Regions from separate parts of the Neisseria sp. P0008.S002 genome, predicted to be linked through region 1. Evidence: predicted binding sites of a transcription regulator. Region 1 holds the regulator's gene; each other region holds the start of a gene.
What was found. The regulator FNR, encoded in region 1, switches genes on or off when oxygen is low (the NO sensors DNR and NnrR bind a similar motif). The targets are predictions, from matches to a motif close to TTGATNNNNATCAA.
Positions count from the first base shown of each region.

Region 2: a site for FNR is predicted at 753-766, ahead of gnd (decarboxylating NADP(+)-dependent phosphogluconate dehydrogenase). Genes of this name have one in related genera too.
Region 3: a site for FNR is predicted at 1,097-1,110, ahead of pflB (formate C-acetyltransferase). Genes of this name have one in related genera too.

Region 1 covers NZ_JBQCUY010000002.1:266,663-268,937, reverse strand. The annotation lists gene ACTHSA_RS03185 (CysB family HTH-type transcriptional regulator) at 1-824, shown strand, start outside; gene fnr (fumarate/nitrate reduction transcriptional regulator Fnr) at 911-1,645, opposite strand; gene hemN (oxygen-independent coproporphyrinogen III oxidase) at 1,808-2,275, shown strand, end outside.
Region 2 covers NZ_JBQCUY010000006.1:41,403-43,677, reverse strand. The annotation lists gene ggt (gamma-glutamyltransferase) at 1-527, opposite strand, end outside; gene gnd (decarboxylating NADP(+)-dependent phosphogluconate dehydrogenase) at 1,011-2,275, shown strand, end outside.
Region 3 covers NZ_JBQCUY010000005.1:113,686-115,960, reverse strand. The annotation lists gene pflB (formate C-acetyltransferase) at 1-982, opposite strand, end outside; gene ACTHSA_RS07060 (adenylosuccinate synthase) at 1,286-2,275, opposite strand, start outside.

The DNA of each region.
Region 1 (2,275 bases):
AATTGGGTATCCAAATTTTTATCCGCAGCGGCAAACGTGTGGTTTCCGTTTCGCAACCGGGCAAAGCCGTATTAGAGATTTCGGAACGGATTTTGCGTGATGTACAAAACATTAAAAATATCGGCAGCGAGTTTACCGATCACGACAGCGGCTCGCTAACCATCGCGACAACGCATACCCAGGCGCGCTATGCTTTGCCCAAAATCGTTGCGGAATTTGTCAAAAACTACCCTAAAGTCAATTTGACCATCAAACAAGGCAGCCCTTCTGCCATTGCCCAAATGGTCAGCAGCGGAGAAGCAGATTTGGCAATTATTACCGAACGCATTGACGATCACCCCGAGTTGGGCAAACTACCCTGCTACGAATGGAACCATGCCGTGATTGTTCCGCACGATCACCCTCTTTTGGACTGCCGCAATCCTTTAAGCCTTGAAGATTTAGCTTCTTTTCCGCTAGTTACTTACGAATTTGCTTTTAATTCCGGCAGCAGCATTGCGCGTACATTTAATAAAGCGCATATTGAGCAACCTGATGTTGCCTTATCGGCTGCCGATACAGATGTATTGAAGACGTATGTCCGCTTAGGCTTGGGCGTTGGTTTAATGGCGAAAATGGCGTACGATCCTGCGGTCGATCAAGATTTACAGCTGATTGATGCGGCACACTTATTTGAACCATCACCCACTTGGATAGCCTTACGCACCGATACCTACCTGCGCGGTTACGCGTATGACTTTATCCAGATGTTTGCACCGAAACTGACCAGAGAAGTAGTCGACCGCATTCTGTACACGCCGGTTGTTGAAGATTTTTCAATTTAATATCTGACTATAACTTGCGTAACTTAACAATTATTCTTTAATTCTTGTTAAAAAGGCCGTCTGAAATATTTCAGACGGCCTAAGATTCAGATAGCGTGCGAACAACCAGAAACCATTTTCTTCAAGGTTGTCGCATCTAAGATTTTGATGTGCTTGTGTTCAACAGAAATCAAGCCTTCATGATGGAATTTAGACAAGGTGCGGCTGACTGTTTCCAGTTTCAGCCCCAAATAGCTGCCGATTTCCTCACGCGACATCCGCAAGATAAAATCATTGGCGGCAAAACCTCGTGAATAGAGACGCTGAGACAGATTGAGTAAGAATGCTGCCAATCGCTCTTCAGCGCGCATATTGCCCAAAAGCAGCATAACGCCCTGATCTCGGACAATTTCGCGGCTCATCAAGCGGAAAAAGTGAGAACGGAGGCTGGGAATATCCTGACCAAGTTCTTCAATATGTGTAAACGGAAGCTCGCATACCTCGCTGTCTTCCAAAGCCACAGCATCACAGCTGTGAATATGGGAACAAATCCCATCCATACCGATCAGCTCGCCCGACATAAAAAAGCCGGTTACCTGATCTCGTCCATCTTGGCTGGCAACTGTTGTCTTAAAGAAGCCCGCACGGATGGCAAATAAAGAGGTAAACGGCTCGCCGGCACGGAACAGGTATTCACCTTTTTTCAGACGGCGGCTTTGACGGATAACCGCGTCTAATTGTGAAAATTCGTTAGGCATCAGTCCGACAGGCAAACACAGCTCGCGTAAAGAACATGTGGAACACAAGGTTTTCATTTGATGTGTTGCATTGTGTGTGGCCATAACGCACCTTTAATTTGCTTAGTTCTCTCAATCCCTGATGAAGCCGAATAACTATTGACCCATGTCAAAGTTGGCATATCATTATGAGGCATTCTACCAAACTATCGAAATTTTGACTAAAATTTTCCCTAATTTCCTTACTTCATACTACAAGCCCCGACCATGAAAATCATCCCTATCTCAAATAACACTAACACAAACAATGAATTACCGGAATTCGACCGCGAATTGATTGCCAGTTTGCCATCAAGCGGTCCACGTTATACATCCTATCCGACCGCCGACCGCTTCCATGAAGGCTTTAAAGAAGCCGAATATATCCAAGCTTTAAACCTGCGTAACATGGGCGCGCTCAACAAACCCCTTTCACTCTACATCCACATCCCCTTCTGCAATACCATCTGCTACTACTGCGGCTGCAACAAAATCATTACCAAAGACAAAAGCCGTGCCGATGCCTATATCCAGTATCTGGAAAAAGAAATGGAGTTGCTGGCACCGCATTTAGGCGGACGACACCAGCTTGCGCAACTCCACTTCGGCGGCGGCACGCCGACATTCCTAAGCGACGACCAACTCGAACGCGTCTTCGAAATGATCCGCAAATACTTCCAGCTCATCCCCAACGGC
Region 2 (2,275 bases), on a different contig from region 1:
CACGGCAATTTGCCGTAACGCTTGTGGACATCTTCCAGCAGCTTCGGAATCCCCGGCACGCCGACCGAACGGCCGCCGACCACTGCGTTCATAAAGCCCATCGGCTTGCCGTTTTCATCCAAGAAAAGCGCCGGCGTTGCCGCTTTCGGCGCCGTTTCGCGGGCATCAAACGTCGTCAGTTTTTTCGCCTTATTGTCCCAATACACCAAAAACGCGCCGCCGCCCAAACCAGAAGACTGCGGTTCGGTCAGACCTAAGGTCGTCTGCATGGCGATCATCGCATCTATCGCGCTGCCGCCGCGTTTCAAAACCTCGTATCCCGCCTCGGTTGCCAACGGATTGGCAGACGCCGCCATATAATGTTTGGCGCGGATTAACTTCTGCTCGGTCAGCCCCGTCCCTCGTTCCGGCGCATGGTTATCCACAGATACGGAGGGCAGGGCAACTTGAGGCTTTTGAACCGGCTGTTGCGCACAAGCGGCCAAAACTAAAATAGATAACAACTTAATACTAAAGGAAAATTTCATATTCAATCCATAAATTTAAATATTTTCAGACGGCCTTTTCCCAACTTGAACAAGAGGAAATATGAAAATATTCAGAAATAAAAAACCATTTGACTATTTCCCTACTCAATCAGTTCCGATTGGAGAAGTATAAAACAAGCTAAGATTGTGCACAGGCAAAAAGTTACCCACAGAACAAAGCGGCAGAAAATTTTTATCCACATATGCAAACAAGGCCGACCATACTTTATCCTCATCAAAAAATATCAGCTAAGTATTTGAAAAATTTTTTTAATCAAAGTTATCAACAAGCTGTGGCAGCACTCAATATCATCTTCTATTTATTATTTAAAATCTTATTTATAGTTTGTTTTCCCAAAGGCAAAGGCCGTCTGAAACGTAAAGGCATCTTTTCAAAAAATTAAAAAGTTAAGGATTGTTAAAAACGTGTAAATCAGCTAGAGTTACGCTTGATAAAATTAATCAATAACGGAGTTTCACGAAATGAAAGGCGACATTGGCGTAATCGGCCTTGCCGTAATGGGGCAAAACCTGATTCTCAACATGAACGATAACGGCTTTAAAGTTGTCGCATACAACCGTACGACCAGCAAAGTAGATGATTTTTTAAACGGCGCAGCCAAAAATACCAATATTATTGGTGCATATTCACTGCAAGATCTAGTTGATAAATTAGAAAAACCGCGCAAAATCATGATGATGGTTCGCGCCGGTTCTGTTGTTGACGATTTTATCGAACAACTCGTTCCACTTTTGGACGAAGGCGACATCATTATTGACGGCGGCAACGCCAACTATCCTGATTCCACCCGCCGCACACACGAGCTGGCGGCAAAAGGCATCCGCTTTATCGGTGCCGGCGTTTCCGGTGGCGAAGAAGGCGCGCGTCACGGCCCGTCCATCATGCCCGGTGGCGACGAAGCCGCATGGCCTGCCGTTAAGCCGATTTTCCAAGCCATCTCCGCCAAAACACCTCAAGGCGAGCCTTGCTGCGACTGGGTCGGCCGTGACGGTGCGGGCCACTTCGTCAAAATGGTGCACAACGGCATCGAATACGGCGACATGCAGTTGATTTGCGAAGCGTACCAATTCATGAAAGACGGTTTGGGCCTGTCTTATGACGAAATGCACCAAATCTTCAACGAGTGGAACAAAACCGAACTGGATTCTTATCTGGTCGAAATTACCGCCGCGATTTTGGGTTACAGAGATGAAAACGGCGAACCTTTGGTCGAAAAAATCCTCGATACCGCAGGTCAAAAAGGTACAGGTAAATGGACCGGCATCAATGCCCTCGATTTGGGTATCCCGTTGACCCTGATTTCCGAAGCCGTATTTGCACGTTGCGTGTCCGCGTTTAAAGACCAACGCACCCAAGCAAACAGCCTGTTTGGCAAAACCATTACCCCGATTGAAGGCGACAAAGCCGCATGGGTCGAAGCCCTACGCCAAGCCCTGTTGGCATCCAAAATCATTTCTTATGCACAAGGCTTTATGCTGATCCGCGAAGCCAGCGAAAACAACGATTGGGCATTGAATTACGGCAATACTGCCCTCTTGTGGCGCGAAGGCTGCATTATCCGCAGCGCGTTCTTGGGCAACATCCGCGACGCATACGAGGCCAATCCTGATTTGGTCTTCTTGGGTTCCGATCCTTATTTCAAAGGCGTATTGGAAATTTGTCTGCCTGCATGGCGTAAAGTGGTGGCCAAAGCGATTGAGTGCGGTATTCCGATGCCTTGCATGGC
Region 3 (2,275 bases), on a different contig from region 1:
AGAGTTGGTCGTATTCGGGCGTACGCAGGAAACGGACCATACGCAGTTTCATCACCAAGTGGTCAATGAATTCTTGCGCTTGGGTTTCGGTAATCACACCGTTTTTCAGGTCGCGTTCGATGTAAATATCCAAGAATGAAGATACACGGCCGAAGGACATCGCTGCGCCGTTTTGAGATTTAACGGCAGCGAGGTAGGCGAAATAAGTCCATTGGATCGCTTCTTGTGCATTTTTTGCAGGGCCGGAAATATCGTAGCCGTAAGAAGCCGCCATTTCTTTCATTTGGTTCAATGCTTTATATTGCTCATTGATTTCTTCGCGGCGGCGGATCACTTCTTCCAAGTCCACACCGTTTTCCAAATCGGCTTGCAGTGAGTTGAACTGGTTGAGTTTGTCTTTCATCAAGAAGTCGATACCGTACAATGCCACACGACGGTAGTCACCGATAATACGGCCACGGCCATAAGCATCCGGCAGGCCGGTAATCACGCCTGATTTACGGCAACGGCGGATGTCGGGCGTATAAACGTCAAACACGCCTTGGTTGTGGGTCTTGCGGTATTTGGTGAAAATTTCGCTGACTTCGGGATTCAATTCAACGTTGTACACTTTGCACGCGTCTTGCACCATTTTCAAACCGCCAAACGGCATGATAGAGCGTTTCAAAGGCTCGTCTGTTTGCAGGCCAACGATGGTTTCCAAATCTTTGTCGATATAGCCTGGAGCATGGCTGGTAATACCGGAGACGATTTGCGCGTCGATTTTATACGGCTCGTGCGTACGGTTTTCAACCTTGATGCCTTCCATCACTTCCGCCCACAGCTTGGTTGTGGCTTCAGTTGCTGGTGCCAAGAAAGAGGCATCGCCTTCATATGGCGTGTAGTTTTTTTGAATAAAATCGCGGACATCTACGTTGGTTTCCCAGTTGCCACCGACAAAACCTTCCCAAGCGGCAGGACGTTGCTGAACAGCATTTGACATATCAAGCTCCTAATTTTATTGAAAATATAGACTGTAAATTTTCTGAAAGGATAACATCAATACCCATTTATTTACAGGGGTTTTTATGAAATAAAATTACAGATTTGGTTTTTCTTGATTTACGTCAATGAGAATAATTGTTACTTGGCACTACATCTCACTTTCCAAACATTCGTACTTAAAAACAGCGTAAAATACAAAATTCAGCCCTGAAGACAGACATCCTTCAGGGCTGAATTTTTATTGCATTTCATATAAAAGGCCGTCTGAAAAATTCAGACGGCCTTTTATTCACTTAATCAATTAAGCAAACGGATGATGCAAAACAATGGTTTCTTCGCGCTCAGGACCGGTTGAAACAATGGCCACAGGCGCACCGCAAACTTCTTCAATCCGTTTCAGATAAGCTTTAGCGTTTTCAGGCAGTTTGTCGTACTCTTTCACACCAAAAGTGGACTCGCTCCAACCCGGCATGGTTTCATAAATCGGTTTGCAGGTTTCTACCGCATCGGAGCCGCAAGGCAGAATATCGGTTTTGCTGCCATCAGGCAATTCATAACCTACACAGATATTGATGTTTTCAATACCGTCCATCACATCCAGCTTGGTAATGCACATGCCGGAAATGCCGTTAACTTGAATAGAGCGTTTCAGAGCAGCCGCGTCAAACCAGCCACAACGACGCGCACGACCGGTTACGGAGCCGAATTCATGGCCGCGTTCAGCCAAGCCTGCGCCCACTTCGTCAAACAATTCAGTCGGGAATGGGCCGGAACCCACGCGGGTGGTATAGGCTTTAACGATACCCAAAACGTAATCCAGCATTTGCGGACCTACGCCTGCACCGGCAGAAGCGGCACCTGCCAAGCAGTTGGAGGAAGTTACAAACGGATAAGTACCGTAGTCGATGTCCAGCAACGTACCTTGTGCACCTTCAAACAACAGGCTTTCGCCTTTGCAGTTTTTCTCGTTCAAAACACGGGAAACATCGGTAATCATCGGCGTAATGCGCGGTGCAACTTTTTCAATGACCGCCATCACATCTTCAACTTTTACCGGCTCGGCATTGTGCAGGTGTTGCAACTGAACATTGTAATAAGCCAAAACAGCTTCCAGTTTTTCAACCAGTTTTTCAGGGTGCAACAAGTCCACCACGCGAATCGCGCGGCGGGCAACTTTATCTTCATAGGCTGGGCCGATGCCGCGACCGGTTGTACCAATTTTGCTTTTACCGCGGGAAGCTTCGCGTGCTTGGTCAAGCGCAATGTGGTAAGGCAGAATCAATGGGCAGGT